DNA from 2 places in the Anaerostipes faecis genome. Region 1 is predicted to be linked to the other one. Evidence: riboswitches for the same ligand, from Rfam matches in the RefSeq annotation. Region 1 holds a riboswitch; the other holds the start of a gene.

Region 1 (8,546 bases):
AAATATCATCGGTTCCTGGTGTACCATTTCTGCTCCATATCCGGGAGAGGAATGGAACAATGCGGTAGAATATATCGGAAACAAAAAGGTGGATGTCCTTGGAATGGTTACGCATAAAGTGAATTTAAGCAAAGGCCCGGAGATGTTTGAAAAGATCATTGCCGATCCAAAGGGATTCGGAAAAGTTCTGTTATATCCGGAAGAAATCATGTAAAGAAGGTGGTATTTTGGGAACGAAAGTAATTATAAAAGAATTAGAACAATCAGCTGACAGAATTCCTGAATATCAGATTTCAGATCTGATCCAGAAGATTAAGTCTCATAAACGGATCTTTGTTTATGGGACCGGAAGATCAGGATTAATGTTAAAAGCCTTTGCTATGAGACTAATGCAGATTGGCCTGGATGCATATGTAGTGGGAGAAACCACAACACCGTCTGTAGAAAAGGGAGATTTGCTGATCGTGGCTTCTGCTTCAGGGGAAACAGGCAGTGTTTGTATGACGGCACAGTCGGCAAAGAATCAGGGTGCAGATTTAGTCGTCATTTCTTCAGCAGCGGAATCGACCTTGAAAAAGATCCAGACACCGAATATCACAATTGAATCTGCAACAAAATTTGCTGTGTCTGACACAAGCATCCAGCCTCTGGGCAGTTTGTTCGAACAGATGCTGCTCATAGTGTTTGATGCGGCAGTATTGGAAATAAGCCGGGAAAAGCCGGGAAGTAATGACGATATGGCAAAGAGACACGCAAGTCTGGAGTAGCTTGTGACAGAAATCTTTCATTCTATAGGAAAGACATTGTTACAACAAAGTGATAAAGGAATGATTCCTATAGAATAAAAAAACCTCCGGGGGATGCAACTGCGCGCGCAGGGGAACAATGTCGCCAGAGCGACCGCACGCAGTGCGAGAGTTTCGCAAGCGAAACTCTATTTCAGAAAAACAAGGAGAATAGAAATGCAGAATAATATCGGGTTACAAACAGCATATTGGAATGGAACAACTCCTGAATTGGATATTTATAAAATAATTGACTTAACAAAAAAGGCCAATATGGATACCATTGAACTGAAAGCAGGCGATTTTGTTCCTTTGACGGCACAAGACAGAGGGAAACTTAGTAAATATATAAAAGATGCAGGGCTTTCAGTGACGATCAACGGGACTGGACTCAGACCGGAAAGAGATGTTTCCAGTTCGGATAAAGAATCCCATCAAGCAGGCATCAAACATTTATGTCATATGTTGGATCTTTGTGTGGAGATGGGCGCAAAACTTTTTTCCGGTATCCCGTATGGTTTGTGGAATACACGTCCGGAAGGAGAAAATATTACAGAAATCAAGAAGGTCCGTACAGCAAACGCAGTCAAAGGATTAACCGAAGTTGCAAAACATGCCCAAAAAGTCGGCGTAACAATGTGTTTGGAAATTGTAAACCGTTTTGAACAGTATACAGCGAATACTGCGGGAGAAGGGATTGCAATCTGCGAAGCAATTGGCAATGACTATTGTAAGCTTCTTTTAGATACGTTTCATATGAACATTGAAGAAGATTATATTCCGGATGCCATCCGTACGGCCTATGAAAAGGGATATCTGGGCTATCTCCATATTGGAGAAAGCAACCGTAAGATTCCTGCCGGAGAGAGAAAGACCAATATTGACTGGGTAGCTATTGCAGAAACGATCAGGGAGACCGGTTTTGAAGGACCTTTGGTAATGGAACCATTCGTTCTCGATACGTCCGCAAGTGCTAAGAGTGTATCCCTTTGGAGAACGATCAAAGCAGCAGATGATATTGACGGACTTGTGGCAGATGCCGCCGCGGGAGTGAAATATTTAAAAAGTCTGTAATGATGGGAGGGGAAGAGCATGATTACAACTGTAACGTTAAATGCTTCCATTGATAAAGCCTATCATATGACCCAAAAAATTGAGAACGGTACGGTAATGCGAGTAGCAGAGACACATAACAGTGCCGGCGGAAAGGGGCTGAATGTGGCAAGGGTGGTCAAACTTTGCGGTTCTGATACAAAAGCCGCCGGTTTTGTGGGAGGATATAACGGTCAATATTTAGAATCACTTCTGGACGCAGATGGAATTTCCTATGAATTTGAGCATATCAATGGCGAAACGAGAAGCTGCATTAACATTTTAGATCCCGGATATGGTTCTACCGAATATCTGGAAGGCGGGTGTGAAGTTACAGCGGAAGAAGAAACTTCATTTTTAGAAAGATTTCCCGGGATCATCCGGAACAGTGATGTTGTGACCATTTCAGGAAGTGCTCCCAGGGGAATGGGCAGGGATATCTATCAAAAAATGATCCGGATCGTTAAGAAGCTGGGAAAAAAAGTGATCTTAGATACCAGCGGAGAATATTTAAAGAGAGGTCTTGAGAGCCTGCCAACTATGGTAAAACCTAATAAAGATGAGATAGAAATGCTTTTTGATATCAAAGTCCGCAGCCAGGAAGATGTCATAGGATATGCTCAAAAAATCTACGAAAAGGGGATCCCATATGTAGTAATTTCTCTTGGAGGCGAAGGGGCTTTACTCGTATGCAAAAAAGGCATTTATCAGGGTAAACCGCCGAGAATAGAAGTGGTAAATACGGTAGGATGCGGAGACTCTATGGTTGGAGCGTTTGCAGTCGCATTGGAGAGAAATATGGAGCCGGAAGATGCCCTGAAATTCGCAGTGGCAGTTGCATCTGCCAACGCGCTCTCATCCAATACAGGGACATTTGATCCTGCAAAGAGAGACGAGATCAGCCAGAACGTTAAGATAATCAAATTATAATATCCGGAAAGGGAAAGTTATGTTAACAACATCGAAAGAAATATTACTGAAAGCACAGGCCGGCGGATACGCAGTCGGTGCATTCAATGTAGAAAATATGGAAATGGTACAGGCAGTTGCAGAAGCTGCAGAGGAATTACAGTCACCGGTTATTATGCAGACAACTCCGTCTACAGTAAAATATGCGGGACTTGATTATTATCTTGCAAATGTTAAAACAGCGGCAGAGAGGACATCGGTTCCTGTAGTGATGCATTTAGATCATGGCAATAGCTTTGAACTTGCGATGCAGGCACTCAGAGCGGGTTATACTTCCATCATGATCGATGGTTCCCATGAGGCATTTGAAGTTAATATGACTGTCAGCAGGGCAGTCGCAAATGCCTGCCATCCATCCGAAGTTCCGGTAGAGGCTGAGCTTGGGAAGGTTGGGGGGAAAGAAGATGATTTAGACGGCGGAGATGATAATCCATATACAGATCCACAGGAAGCGAAGGAATTTGCAGAGAGAACAGGGGTTGATTTTCTCGCAGTGGGGATTGGTACAGCCCACGGTGTTTATAGGGGAGAACCAAAGCTTCAGTTTGACATCTTAAGCCGGATCAGAGATGTTGTAGAGATTCCGCTCGTTCTTCACGGAACAAGCGGTGTGCCGGACGAAGCGGTAAAAGAGTGTATTAAACGTGGTATCTGTAAAGTAAATTATGCTACCGATCTCCGTATTGCATTTACAAAAGGAGTAAAGGGTGTTTTTACTGCAGATACTGATACTATTGATCCTAAGAAATATAGCGCAGCAGGCCGTGAAGAAGTAAAAAAATATGTTATGAGCAAAATAAAAGTTTGCGGAAGTGCAGGAAAAGCGCAGAAATAAAATATCAATTACAAAATGGACGTAAGTCAGCTTTGTGCACAGATGTGTAAGGAAATCATTTGTCTTTGTCCCATCTTTCAGATGGCGCGCTTTGCCCAATAAGGAATAGATTAAATTTGACAATGTTTATTTTTGGCATGTATGAGTTGTATCATTCAGAAGCAATTGAAAATGCTTTTGATGATATTGACAGAAGAAAGAAAAAATTATGAAATAGCCTGAATATCATTCTTTTAAGTCTTGACAAGGATTTATGATAGGTTATAATGGAATGTATAAAAATTGAATAGGATCTTCAGGGCAGGGTGAAATTCCCTACCGGTGGTACAGCCCACGAGCCGCAAGGCATGATTCGGTGAAACTCCGAAGCCGACAGTATAGTCTGGATGAAAGAAGATAGTGATAAAAGAACTCTGGGATTTACGCACAGCGTAGGTCAGATGCATTTGGTGTATTTGGCGTGCTGTTATAAATCTCAGTTTTTTGTTTTCATATTAGCTGTTTGTTTAGACAGTTTATCTATGAGTGAACTTTAGCTTAAGAAAGCCCTGAAGTCCTGTATTGCAGGATTTTGGGGCCTTTTTATTTCTTGCGAAATACCTTATCACGCTTATACGCGAGAGTTTTTCCTATGAAATACAAAGCGTTCCGCGATGCTGCACACATGAGAAAGGAGGTTTGTCCAGTTGCAGGAACTTTATATGAGAAGGGCCATTGAACTGGCCGGGAAAGGAACAGGATATACCAATCCAAACCCGTTGGTGGGGGCTGTCATCGTAAAGGATGGGCGGATAATCGGAGAGGGATTCCATGAGACATACGGAGGTCTGCACGCAGAAAGGAATGCGTTAAAGAACTGTACGGAAGACCCAAAAGGTGCGGAACTTTATGTGACCCTGGAGCCATGCTGCCATTTTGGAAAGACACCGCCTTGTACAGAGGCCGTCATAAAAAGTGGAATCAGGAAAGTCTATGTTGGAAATATTGATCCGAATCCAAAAGTTTCCGGTAAGGGTATTGATATTTTAAGAGAGCATGGCATTGAGGCAGAAACAGGCGTACTTGATGCGGAATGCAGAGAGATCAATGAAATCTTTTTCCACTACATTGCCCACGATACGCCTTATGTAGCATTGAAATATGCAATGACACTGGATGGGAAAATTGCGGTGAAGACAGGAGAGTCCAAATGGATTACCGGAAGGGAGGCAAGGGAACATGTACAGTTTCTCAGACACCGGTATGCAGCGATTCTCGTGGGAATCGATACGGTCTTAAGTGATGATCCGATGCTCAATGCCCGGATCATAGGCGGGAACAACCCGACACGTGTGATCTGCGACAGCAGACTCAGGCTCCCTTTAAGTTCGAAAATTGTTCAGAGTGCCAAAGTAATTCCGACCATCATTGCGGCATGTGAAAGAAACGAAAAGGCGCAGAGGCTTGAGGCTTTGGGATGCCGGGTGCTGATATGTCCGGAGAAGGATGGAAAGACGGATCTGCTGGAACTTCTGAGGACACTGAGGAAAGAAAAGATCGATAGTATACTTGTGGAGGGGGGAGCTGATATTAACGATTCAGTTATTCAGACCAAATCGGTAAACAAAGTGTATGCTTTTGTGGCACCGAAGCTTTTCGGGGGAAGACAGGCAAGGTCACCAGTGGAAGGAAAAGGGATAGATAAAATCAGCGATGCGATACTTTTAAAGGGCCCGGAGATTACCAGGCTCGGCGAAGATCTGCTGTTAGAATATGAAGCGAGGTGAGAATGTGTTTACAGGAATCATTGAAGAAATAGGCACCGTTCTGTCAGTAAAAAAAGGAGGGCAGTCCTCAGCCGTCAGGATCGGGGCATCCAAAGTCCTGAAAGATATCCATACAGGAGACAGTATTGCAGTCAACGGTGTATGCCTTACCGCGGTCACATTTGACGGACAGGGGTTTCTGGCGGATGTGATGAACGAGACCTTTGAAAAGAGCAGTCTGAAAAGCTTGAAGCCTGGAGATCCGGTCAATTTAGAGCGGGCCATGAAAGCAGGAGGACGTTTTGGCGGACATATAGTTGCCGGCCATGTGGATGGAACCGGAACGGTCACATCAGTGGAACAGGATGCCAATGCAGTTTGGTTTACGGTGGCGGCACCGTCAGAGATCATGCGGTACTGTGTCAGCAAAGGTTCCATCGCCCTGGACGGCATCAGTCTGACCATTGCAAAGACCGGGGACCAATGGTTTCAGGTTTCGGTCATTCCCCACACCTTAAAGGAAACGGTACTGGGAGCAAAAAAAACTGGAGATCTGGTGAATCTGGAAAATGATATGATCGGAAAATATGTGGAGAAACTGATGAATTTGGGGCATGATGAAAAAACCAGTGCCATTACAGAGGAAATGTTAATGAAAGCAGGATTTTAGGAGGAAAGAAAATGAAGTTCAGCACGATTAAAGAAGCATTGGAAGACTTAAGACAGGGGAAGATCATCATTGCAACAGATGATGAAGACAGGGAAAATGAGGGCGATTTTATCTGTGCCTCTGAGTTTGCGAATACTAACAATATTAATTTTATGGCAGTCCATGGAAAAGGTTTGATCTGTATGCCCATGAGTGCAGCTATGGGAGAGAAACTTGGACTGTCTCCAATGGTAACCAAGAATACAGATAACCATGAGACTGCATTTACAGAGAGTATTGATCATGTGGAAACCACCACGGGAATTTCAGCAGTGGAACGTTCTGTCACAGCGCTGAAATGTATGGAGAACAGCATCAGACCGGAGGATTTAAGGCGCCCCGGACACATGTTTCCGCTGATCGCAAAGCCGGGCGGTGTTATGGAGCGGAACGGTCACACAGAGGCAACAGTGGACCTTATGAAGCTTGCAGGTTTAAAAGAAAGCGGTCTGTGCTGTGAGATCATGAGGGAAGACGGCACTATGATGCGTACCACAGAACTCATGGGACTGGCAGAGAAGTTTGGCCTTAAGATAATCACCATAAAGGCACTGCAGGATTACCGGAAAAAACATGAAGTGTTCGTGAGCAGGGAGGCGGAGACGCCGATGCCCACCAAGTATGGAGAGTTTCGGGCTTACGGTTATGTGAATAAACTAAACGGCGAACATCATGTCGCCTTAGTAAAAGGAAATGTAGATGACGGGGAGCCGATATTGTGCCGGGTACATTCCGAGTGCCTGACGGGAGATACCTTTGGCTCGTTAAGGTGCGACTGCGGAGATCAGCTTACCACGGCCATGAGACAGATCGAAGCGGAAGGCCGGGGAATTCTGCTCTATCTGAGACAGGAAGGCCGGGGCATTGGTTTGATCAACAAACTGAAGGCCTATGCTCTGCAGGACCAGGGAATGGATACGGTAGAGGCAAATCTGGCTCTCGGATTTGAAGAAGACCAACGGGAATATTACATAGGAGCACAGATTCTGAGAGACCTGGGTGCGTCTAAGTTGAGACTTTTGACAAATAATCCGACGAAAATCGAAGGTCTGGGTGATTTCGGGCTGGAAATCGTAGAGAGAGTGCCCATCCAGATCAAGCTCACAGATTATGATTCTTTTTATATGAAGACAAAACAGAAAAAGATGGGACATTATTTAACTTATTAAGCTGCAAATAAATAAGAAAGAGGAGATAAAAGATGAATGTTTTAGAAGGAAAATTAGTCGCAAAAGGGATGAAAGTCGGCATTGTCGCCGCCAGATTCAATGAGTTTATCGTATCCAAGCTGCTTTCTGGGGCATTGGACGGCCTGCGCCGCCATGACGTGAAGGAAGACGATATTGCTGTTGCCTGGGTGCCTGGGGCATTTGAGATTCCTGTTGCCGCACAGAAGATGGCGGGATCAGGGAAATATGACGCTGTAATCTGTCTGGGAACCGTGATCCGGGGATCTACCAGCCACTATGATTATGTGTGCAATGAGGTATCCAAGGGTATCGCTCACGTGTCTATGGAGAGTCAGATTCCTGTGCTGTTCGGTGTACTGACCACGGAAAATATCGAGCAGGCCATTGAGCGCGCCGGTACGAAAGCCGGAAACAAGGGGTATGACTGTGCACTGTCAGCGATTGAAATGGTAAATTTATTGAAAGAGATTGGTTAAACTGGACGGAGCCGCTTATTTCCTGTAAAATAGAACAGAAAATAAGCGGCTTTTTTATTACCGTTTTGTTTGTCTTTTAACCCTATTTAAAGATACAAGGAGATAATTGCCATGGACCAGATTGAACAACTTCAGATTATGATAGATGAGAGCAGCAGGATTGTTTTCTTCGGCGGGGCAGGAGTATCCACAGAAAGTGATATTCCTGACTTCAGAAGTACGGACGGACTCTATCATCAAACTTATAAATACCCTCCGGAGGTGATTGTCAGCCATACATTTTTTGTGCAGAAGACAGAGGAATTTTATGATTTTTATAAGAAGAAAATGATATTTCCGGATGCCGAACCGAATCCTGCCCATTTAAAGCTTGCAGAGCTTGAGAGGGCTGGAAAGCTCACGGCGGTTGTCACTCAGAATATCGACGGTCTGCACCAGAAAGCCGGAAGCCAGAAGGTATTTGAGCTGCACGGAAGTGTTCACAGAAATTACTGTCAGAAATGCCATAAGTTTTTTGATGTAAACTATGTGGCCGGAGCACAGGGAGTGCCGCACTGCGACGAATGCGGAGGACTGGTGAAGCCGGATGTTGTACTATATGAAGAAGGACTGGATGCATCCGTGATGAGGGGAGCCATCGATGCGATTTCTAAGGCGGATATGCTGATCATCGGTGGAACTTCTCTTGTAGTGTATCCGGCGGCGGGCATGATCGATTATTTCCGCGGAGAGCATTTGGTGCTCA
Region 2 (8,546 bases), on a different contig from region 1:
AAATATCAGCGGAGCTAAGTCTACACGTTAAAAAGCATTTAAATAGTAAAAAGTATAAGAATGAGAACCGGAGGTGTAAGATATGGAAACAAAAGCAGGGGCACTGGACAGAATTCGTAAATTTGGCGGGCATATGAGCGGGATGGTCATGCCGAATCTGGGTGCATTTGTGGGCTGGGGACTGCTGGCAGCATTGTTCATACCAACAGGGTGGATTCCCAACGAAAAATTAAATGAGATGGTAGGTCCGATATTAAATTATCTGCTGCCGCTTCTGATCGGCTATACGGCAGGCTATAATATCCATGGACAGCGGGGAGGTGTTATCGGTGCATTTACTACCATGGGAGTGATTGTGGGTTCTGATATCACTATGTTCAGCGGAGCCATGATCATGGGTCCGTTTTCCTCATGGATTCTAAAGAAGTTTGACCGTGCAGTGGAGGGAAAAATCAAGCCCGGATTTGAAATGCTCATCAATAATTTCAGCCTTGGAATCCTTGGATTTGCTTTGGCTATCCTCGGTTATTTGATCATCGGGCCGGTGGTAAATGCGATTATCGCATTTTTGACGGCAGGAATAAACTTCCTGATCGCGAAGAAACTGATTCCGCTTTTGGCTGTATTCATGTGTCCTGCCCAGGTGTTGTTTTTGAACAATGCAGTAAATCATGGAATCATCTCACCGATTGCATTCGCTCAGGCTCAGGAGGCCGGTAAATCCCTGATGTTCCTGCTCGATTCTAACTGTGGTCCGCTGCTGGGCACCTTATGCTCCATTGCTGTTTTTGGAAAGGGAAAAGCAAAAGAGACAGCTCCCATGGCGATGTTTATTGCGGGAATCGCCGGTATCGGGGAAGTGTATTTTCCTTTTGTCCTGGCAAATCCGATCATGATTTTTGCCACGATGGGAGGGCTTGCAACCTCTCTTCTGCTCCTGGTCGTGTTGGGCGGCGGTCTGGTCGGCATGCCGTCTCCGGGCAGTTTGATAAATATAGCCCTTATGACACCAAAGGATGCTGCGGTGGCAAATGTTCTGGCAATCGGAGCGGGATTCGCGGTGGCGCTGCTGATCGGTTCATTTATTCTGAAGACCATAGGCTCTCCGGAGGAAGAGGCAGATCTTGCCGTGGCCGGTGTCGATATGGGAACAAAGGCAGAAAAGCCGGAAGCGGCCTTTAAGAAACATAAGCCTTCTTTAGGAGGCGCCATTCGTTACATCATTGTGGCCTGTGATTCGGGAATGGGGTCCAGTGCCATGGGAGCATCGGTTTTAAAGAACCGTCTCCAGAAAGAAGGATACAAAGATATTAAAGTAAAGAATTCATCAGCCAGCCGGATCGATCCTGATGCAGACATGATTATCACGCTGGAAGGGCTGATTGAGAGGGCCAAACTCAGTGTAGATAATACAGGCAAGGAATTTCTGGCGATCAACAACTTCCTGAAAGAAGCTGATTACGACCGGGCTCTGGAAGTGATCGAAGACAGAAACGGCAAAGAAAAAGTAAAACCTATTTTATCAGAAGAAAATATTGCGTTAAATGTAAAGGTAAAAGATAAAGAAGAGGCAATCCGGTATGCCGGAAAAATTTTAATGGAAAACGCGTATACGACTCCGAAGTATATTGAACATATGCTGGAGAGGCAGAGGAGATTCTCTGTCTATATCGGAAACCATTTGGCGATCCCTCATGGGATAGAATCGTCAGATTCGGAAATATATACATCGGGCCTGTCTGTAGTACAGGTTCCGGAAGGCGTTGATTTTGGTGATGGAAATATTGCATATGTAGTCATAGGCATCGCCGGAAAAGACGGCACTCATCTGAATATGCTCAGCAACATAGCATTGATCTGTGCTGAGGAAGAAAATATTGAAAAGATGAAGCGCGCTGAAAACAAACAAGAGATAATGGAAATATTGAAGAATATTTAATGGCCGCTTTTGCTTTCCCTTTTTCGGCGGATTCGTTATAATAATATTAATTTAATCAACAGAATGTATGTGTAGGAGAAGGTAAAGCGATGAAGATGTTAAAAGCAGAGAGGCAGGATAAGATCCTGGAGATACTGTCCCTCGAAAATAAAATTATTGCCAGTGAATTAAGTGTGAGGCTTGAAGTTTCTGAGGATACGATCCGCAGAGATATTAAAGAATTAGACCAGAGAGGCCTTCTGAAGAAGGTGCACAGCGGAGCGGTAAAAAACGGACCTTTGAAGGAAGATTTTGATGCAAGGATTGATCTGAATCTGGAAGAAAAGATTCGTCTGGCCAAAAAGGGCGCAGAATTGATTAAACCCGGATCAGTGATTTTGATCGATGACGGAACAACCAATTATCAGGTGATCAGGCACCTGGATAAACACATGCGCTGTACGGTTATTACAAACAGTATCCCGATCATCCTTCTTTTAAGGGATTATCCAAACATCGATGTGATCACACTGGGCGGGAATCTGTATAAGTCTTCCATGGCCACTTATGGATATGAAGTCATCAAACAGCTGGAACTGCTTCATCCGGATTTGTATTTTATGGGAATTTACTGTATGAGCAGTGAAGTGGGCATCAGCCATTCATCCATAGAAGAATGCCAGCTGAAACAGAAGATGCTTTCTGTCTCTTATCAGACTGCAGCGCTTGTGACGAAGGAAAAGATCGGATCTGTGTCAAATTATGTCATATGCAAGACAGGTGACATTACATATTTGATTACAGATTCTGATCAGTAAATATAGAGCTGTCTTTCAGACATAACACTGATTAGGAGGAAAAATAATGAAGAATGTATTGATTGTAGGAGCAGGACGGTTAGGAAAAGGGTTTGTAGGCGAAACTTTTGACAATGCGGGATGGAATATTACATTCCTGGATAAGGACCCGAGAGTTTCAGAAGAATTACAAAAACACGGATGCTATTATGTGAAGGTACACCGGGTGGATGAAATACAAAACCGTACTGTCAAAAATTTTAAAGCATATACCTGTGATGAAGAATACTCATGCATGGAAGCTTTCTTGGAGACGGATGTGATCGTACTTCCCCTTTACCCGGAAGATTTTGAAGAGGCGGCAGGTTATCTGGCGAAGTGCTTTGAAGAATTTTACAGGGTTCATCCGGACCGCAGACTGACTATGATCTGTATTACAAATAAAAACTATCTGATCCCGGGAATTACGGAGGCATTCAGAAAAGACTTGTCCGAAGAAGCAAAGGAGTGGTTCGATCAGAATGTAGTGATCCGCGACTCTATTATCCGCAGAAGTACAGATGCGAAGAGCAATTACGATGTTCACATTGATACCGTTGCAGTTAATTCGCTTTTGATCCAGCAGCCGGTCAATAACGATTTCAGTGATGTCGAATGGATGGAACTTACGGACAAGATTGAGATGCTCAAAGACATTAAAGTCACCGCAGTCAACGGTCCCCATGCAACGCTGGCCTATATGGGATATTTAAAGGGGTACAGTACGATTCCGGAATCTGAGGCTGATCCTGAGATCGCGGAAGTTGTGGAAGGAGTGGTAGAGGAGATCACGGCAGCCGTTATGAAGGAATATCCGATTACACCGGAAGAGCTGCACAATCTCGTTTATTTTGCACCGGCCAAGGGTGTGCTTCCGGATTCTATCTACAGGGTAGGATACGATCCGATTCGTAAATTGTCAAAAGGAGACCGTCTGACAGGAGCCGCCGAGCTGTGTCTGAAACACGGCGTCAGTTTCGATTCGATCGCCAAAGCTATGGCGGCCGGATTCCAATATGCGGAGCCCAGGGACGCAAACGCACAGAAACTTCAGCAGGGAATTAAAAATAACGGAATTGAACAGGCGGTATCTGAATATACTGGTCTGGACGCAGACAGCCCGATTGCAAAACGTGTAATCGAATATTATCATCAGTCTGTAAGCTAAAAGGCGGGGAATCATATGGATGGATATAAAAAAATCAGACAGAATCTTGTACACCAGGGAAAAGTAGTGGGCTTTTATGAAGATATCATTACACTGCCCAATGGCAATACTGTCACCTGGGACCTGGTAAAGCATCCGGGAGCAGCAGCAATTATTCCGGTCACAGAGGAAGGAAATATCCTGCTGGTCCGTCAATATAGAAATGCTCTGGATGCAATGACTTATGAGATACCGGCCGGAGGAATTGAACAGGGGGAGAGCGGGTACGACTGTGTAAAAAGGGAGATCGAGGAAGAAACAGGATGCAGGGCAGAAAAGATTGAACCTCTGATCACGATTGTAACTGCCATTGGCTTCTGCGACGAAAAAATCCCGATCTTTGTCGGGACCGGACTTCATAAGACAGAGCAGAATCTGGACGAAGACGAGTTTATCGATGTATATGAATTTACGCCGGAGAAAGTGAAGGATATGATCCTAAAAGGAGAGATCGTGGATGCCAAGACGATTTCTGGAATCATGACATATTTAAATACGCTGTAAGGATGAGATACCCGGTGTCATAAAGAAAAAAGAGAGCACATATAATTTTATGTGGCTCTTTTTTTATATCTGCGGAGCAAATGATATCTGGGAGGGAATTTAGATGGAGCGGAAGAAATTTTTCATCGGCGTGTTCGTGCTGACCGGTCTTGTGCTGGGAAGCCTTTTTACAAATGCAGTGTATAAAGATTATCTGGAGTATGGGGGACAGATGGATTCCCTTGTGCTCAGCGGGAAAGGATTATACATATCAGGCAGCAGCCTTCTGCCCTATATTTTATTTAAGAGGGGAAAGCAGTACGGAATTCTATTTCTGATCGGTTTTATTTTGAAGCCGGTTGTGCTTTTATACGGCGGACTTTTCAGCCTTTCTTTTTTTCTGGGCTCTATCCTGTCTCTCCAGGTGATGAATTTAGGAATTGCAGGCCTGCTGATTGTGATACTGAGCCTGTTTCCGCACTATATCTGTTACGGCGGGTCTATGTATCTTCTGTACCAGCGGAATGTAAGAGATGAAAAAAAAGAAGAAATAACCTTTGATACAGGTCATTCCTTCTTAAAAAAGTTTTCCATTCATCTGGAACTGATACTGCTGGTGCTGGGCTGCTTTTTAGAGAGCTATGTTAATCCGGGAATTTTAAACATGTTCAGCCATCTTATAAAGTAATTCCTCGGTCTTTTCCCATCCAAGGCAGGGGTCTGTGATGGATTGGCCGTACACGCCGTTTCCGATCGGCTGGCTGCCGTCTTCAATGTAGCTTTCGATCATGATGCCTTTAACGAGAGAATTGATCTCGGGGAGGAAGCTTCGGCTGTGGAGAACTTCCTGGACAATCCTTGGCTGCTGATCCCACTGCTTTCCGGAGTTAGAGTGGTTGGCATCCACGATGACAGCCGGGTTCGCAAGGCCGAATTTTTCATACATATAAGCAACTCTTGCCAGATCTTCATAGTGGTAATTCGGCACATTGTTGCCGTGCTTGTTGACAGAGCCGCGGAGGATCGCATGGGTCAGAGGATTTCCGTCTGTATTTACTTCATAGCCGTTGGCAATGAAATTGTGGGAACTCTGTCCGGCCACGATAGAATTCATCATTACGGTGAGATCGCCTCCGGTTGGGTTTTTCATCCCTGCGGGAATGTCGAATCCGCTGACAGTTAGACGATGCTGCTGATTTTCTACAGAACGGGCACCTACGGCTACGTAGGATAAAATATCTTCCATATAAGGCCAGTTTCCGGGATAAAGCATCTCATCAGCCGCAGGCATGTGGAATGCTTCCAGAGCGTCGATGTGGAGTTTTCTCACGGAACGGAGACCTGCTGCCATATCCGGAGCTTTCTCTGGATCCGGCTGGTGAACCATTCCCTTGTATCCGGCGCCGTTTGTTCTCGGTTTATTTGTATAGATCCTGGGGATCATCAGAAGTTTGTCGGAAACTTTTTTCTGAACGCCGGCCAGTCGTCCCAGATAGTCCATCACCGCTGTCTCATTGTCGGCAGAGCAGGGACCGATGATCACGATAAACTTTTCGGACTCCCCTGTAAAGACCTTTTTGATCTCTTCATCTCTCGCCATTTTTATCTGTTTTGCCTCTTCGCTCAAAGGAAATTCCTGCTGAAGTTCCTCAGAAGACGGCATTTTATTGATTCTATGCATACCCATAATCTTACCTCTCCTTTATATCTCAATCTGTATGTAGACGGCCCATAAAGCCGATTGTTATAAGTTTACCAAATGTCCACAGTGCTGTAAAGAAGGAAAGACAAAACGATGTGTACCCGAAAAAATTCTGAAGATGACTTTACAAACGGGAAAAATTTGTCTATAATAAACGTAGTATAAAATTGCATATCGAAGTAGAGAATAATAATTCTCCAACTTCAGGGCAGAGTGAGGCGTTTAAAAGCGTCAATTCTCGACTGGCGGTGATTCTTCTTTATTTAGAAGGCAAGTCCGCGAACCGAAAGGCCGATTGAGTGTGAATCTCAAACCAACAGTATAGTCTGGATGAAAGAAGTAACCATGGACGGTATTTTTGTATCGTTCAGCACAGCCCTGTCTTTGGTGACATGGGCATTTTTTATTTTGCGGGATTGGATCAGACAGCCCCCTCAGAATAAAAGAATTGTTAAATGGAGGAGAAAGAAAATGATGAATGAAACAGCAGCAGTGAGTAAAGTAAATGTAAGAAAGATCACAGTGACCGCCATGCTTGGAGCGCTGGCCACAATCCTGATGTTTTTTGAATTCAGCGTGCCGTTTATCATGCCGGGATTCATTAAGATGGACTTTTCCGAACTTCCCGCTCTGATCGCCGCGTTTTCCATGGGGCCGGTATCCGGCATCGCAGTGTGCTTTATTAAAAATATCGTAAATCTTCTGCACACCACGTCCGGCGGAGTAGGCGAGATTTCCAACTTCATCCTGGGAGTCTGCTTTGTACTTCCGGCAGGTTTGATCTATAAGAGAAATAAATCACAGAAGGGAGCATTGATCGGTGCCCTGACAGGAGCCGTTATAATGGCAGTCGTGAGTGTGTTTTCCAACTACTTTATCGTCTATCCGGTCTATGAAAACTTCATGCCGATGGAAGCGATCATCGGAGCTTACCAGGCGATCAACCACAATGTCAGGAACTTATGGGATGCATTAATTTGGTTTAACATGCCATTTACCTTCGTAAAAGGAATGTTCAGCGTTGTAATCACATTTTTGGTATATAAGAGGATATCCCCGATCTTGAAAGGAAAACATTAAGATTTAAGACAACTATCACAGAATATAATAAAACGTCAATCCGAAATTAAGGATTGACGTTTTTTAAGTATGACGGGCATGTCCGTGTTCTGTGGTGCAAGTCCACATAGGCGTAGCTACCGACGAACTTGTAAGCGACTCCCAAGGTTTGCATCGTGAGGTGTGGGCGAGAAGAAGGGATAGCGAAATCGTAGCCCTACGGACAGAAACCCGATATTAAGGCGTACATGGTGGGTAAGTTGACTTAAAGCAACGAAGTCCTAAAGGTAGCCGTAACCCATGTGCGTAAATCGGGAGGGTAGACGAGGAAAGAACACGGACTTATCCCGTGAGGTCTCACAGGCGGTTTCATTAGCCGTAGTAACAACGAACTGTGAGAAGTCAGCAGAAGCCATAGTAGGAGAAATCTGAAGGGCTGAACAATGTAACCGTGCAGACGAATGTATGTACCTGTGAGTATTCGACAAGCGGATGTAGGCGAAACGTATATGAGCTGTAAACGCATAAACATAGGACAAATCACAGGGAGCGGAAAGGAGCGAAGCACACAAAGTATGTCGGAATTGTTGGAAAAGATACTGGAGAAAAAGAACATGAACGAAGCATATAAGAAAGTCTGTGCCAATAAGGGTGCAGGCGGCGTTGACGGCATGGAACTGGAAGAACTTGATGGATTTATCCGTAAGAACTGGAACAGTATCAGGGAGCAAATCAGAGGAAGGAGTTACAAACCTCAACCCGTGAGGCGTGTAGAAATCCCGAAGCCTAACGGAAGCAAAAGAAAACTTGGAATACCGACAGTCATGGACAGGGTAATCCAGCAGGGTATAGCACAGATAATCAGCCCTATGTGCGAGCCGCTGTTTTCAGACCACAGTTACGGATTCCGTCCAAACAGGAGCTGTGAAATGGCTATCAAAGATATGCTCATGTTCCTCAATGAGGGATATGAGTGGATAGTGGACATAGACCTAGAGAAATTCTTCGATAACGTACCGCAGGATAAGTTGATGAGCCTTGTCCACAACATCATAAATGACGGAGATACGGAATCGCTGATACGGAAATATCTGAAAGCAGGAGTCATGGTGCAGGGCAGGTATGAGAAAACAGAACAGGGAACGCCGCAGGGTGGCAATCTGTCGCCGCTATTGTCTAATATCATGCTGAATGAACTGGATAAAGAGTTGGAAAGACGTGGATTGCGCTTCGTGAGGTACGCTGACGACTGTGTAATAGCAGTCAGAAGCGAAGCAAGTGCCAAACGTGTTATGTATTCGATAACGGACTGGATAGAGAGGAAGCTTGGTCTGAAAGTAA

The links. A riboswitch is a leader RNA that binds a small molecule or an ion and turns the genes downstream of it on or off. The one in region 1 is predicted to bind FMN.
Region 2: another riboswitch for FMN. It lies ahead of QGT46_RS00940 (ECF transporter S component); the one in region 1 lies ahead of ribD (bifunctional diaminohydroxyphosphoribosylaminopyrimidine deaminase/5-amino-6-(5-phosphoribosylamino)uracil reductase RibD).

The regions. Positions count from the first base shown of each region.
Region 1 covers NZ_CAJSYK010000024.1:5,414-13,959, reverse strand. The annotation lists gene QGT46_RS13635 (galactitol-1-phosphate 5-dehydrogenase) at 1-214, shown strand, start outside; gene hxlB (6-phospho-3-hexuloisomerase) at 228-767, shown strand; gene QGT46_RS13625 (sugar phosphate isomerase/epimerase family protein) at 963-1,859, shown strand; gene pfkB (1-phosphofructokinase) at 1,878-2,807, shown strand; gene fba (class II fructose-1,6-bisphosphate aldolase) at 2,827-3,681, shown strand; FMN riboswitch at 3,969-4,083, shown strand; gene ribD (bifunctional diaminohydroxyphosphoribosylaminopyrimidine deaminase/5-amino-6-(5-phosphoribosylamino)uracil reductase RibD) at 4,383-5,447, shown strand; gene QGT46_RS13605 (riboflavin synthase) at 5,452-6,096, shown strand; gene QGT46_RS13600 (bifunctional 3,4-dihydroxy-2-butanone-4-phosphate synthase/GTP cyclohydrolase II) at 6,108-7,304, shown strand; gene ribE (6,7-dimethyl-8-ribityllumazine synthase) at 7,337-7,801, shown strand; gene QGT46_RS13590 (NAD-dependent protein deacylase) at 7,913-8,546, shown strand, end outside.
Region 2 covers NZ_CAJSYK010000001.1:185,760-194,305, reverse strand. The annotation lists gene QGT46_RS00975 (SDR family oxidoreductase) at 1-31, shown strand, start outside; gene QGT46_RS00970 (PTS mannitol transporter subunit IICBA) at 83-1,939, shown strand; gene QGT46_RS00965 (DeoR/GlpR family DNA-binding transcription regulator) at 2,029-2,736, shown strand; gene QGT46_RS00960 (mannitol dehydrogenase) at 2,783-3,922, shown strand; gene QGT46_RS00955 (NUDIX hydrolase) at 3,938-4,465, shown strand; gene QGT46_RS00950 (hypothetical protein) at 4,569-5,132, shown strand; gene QGT46_RS00945 (3-deoxy-7-phosphoheptulonate synthase) at 5,103-6,131, opposite strand; FMN riboswitch at 6,342-6,492, shown strand; gene QGT46_RS00940 (ECF transporter S component) at 6,618-7,226, shown strand; gene ltrA (group II intron reverse transcriptase/maturase) at 7,781-8,546, shown strand, end outside.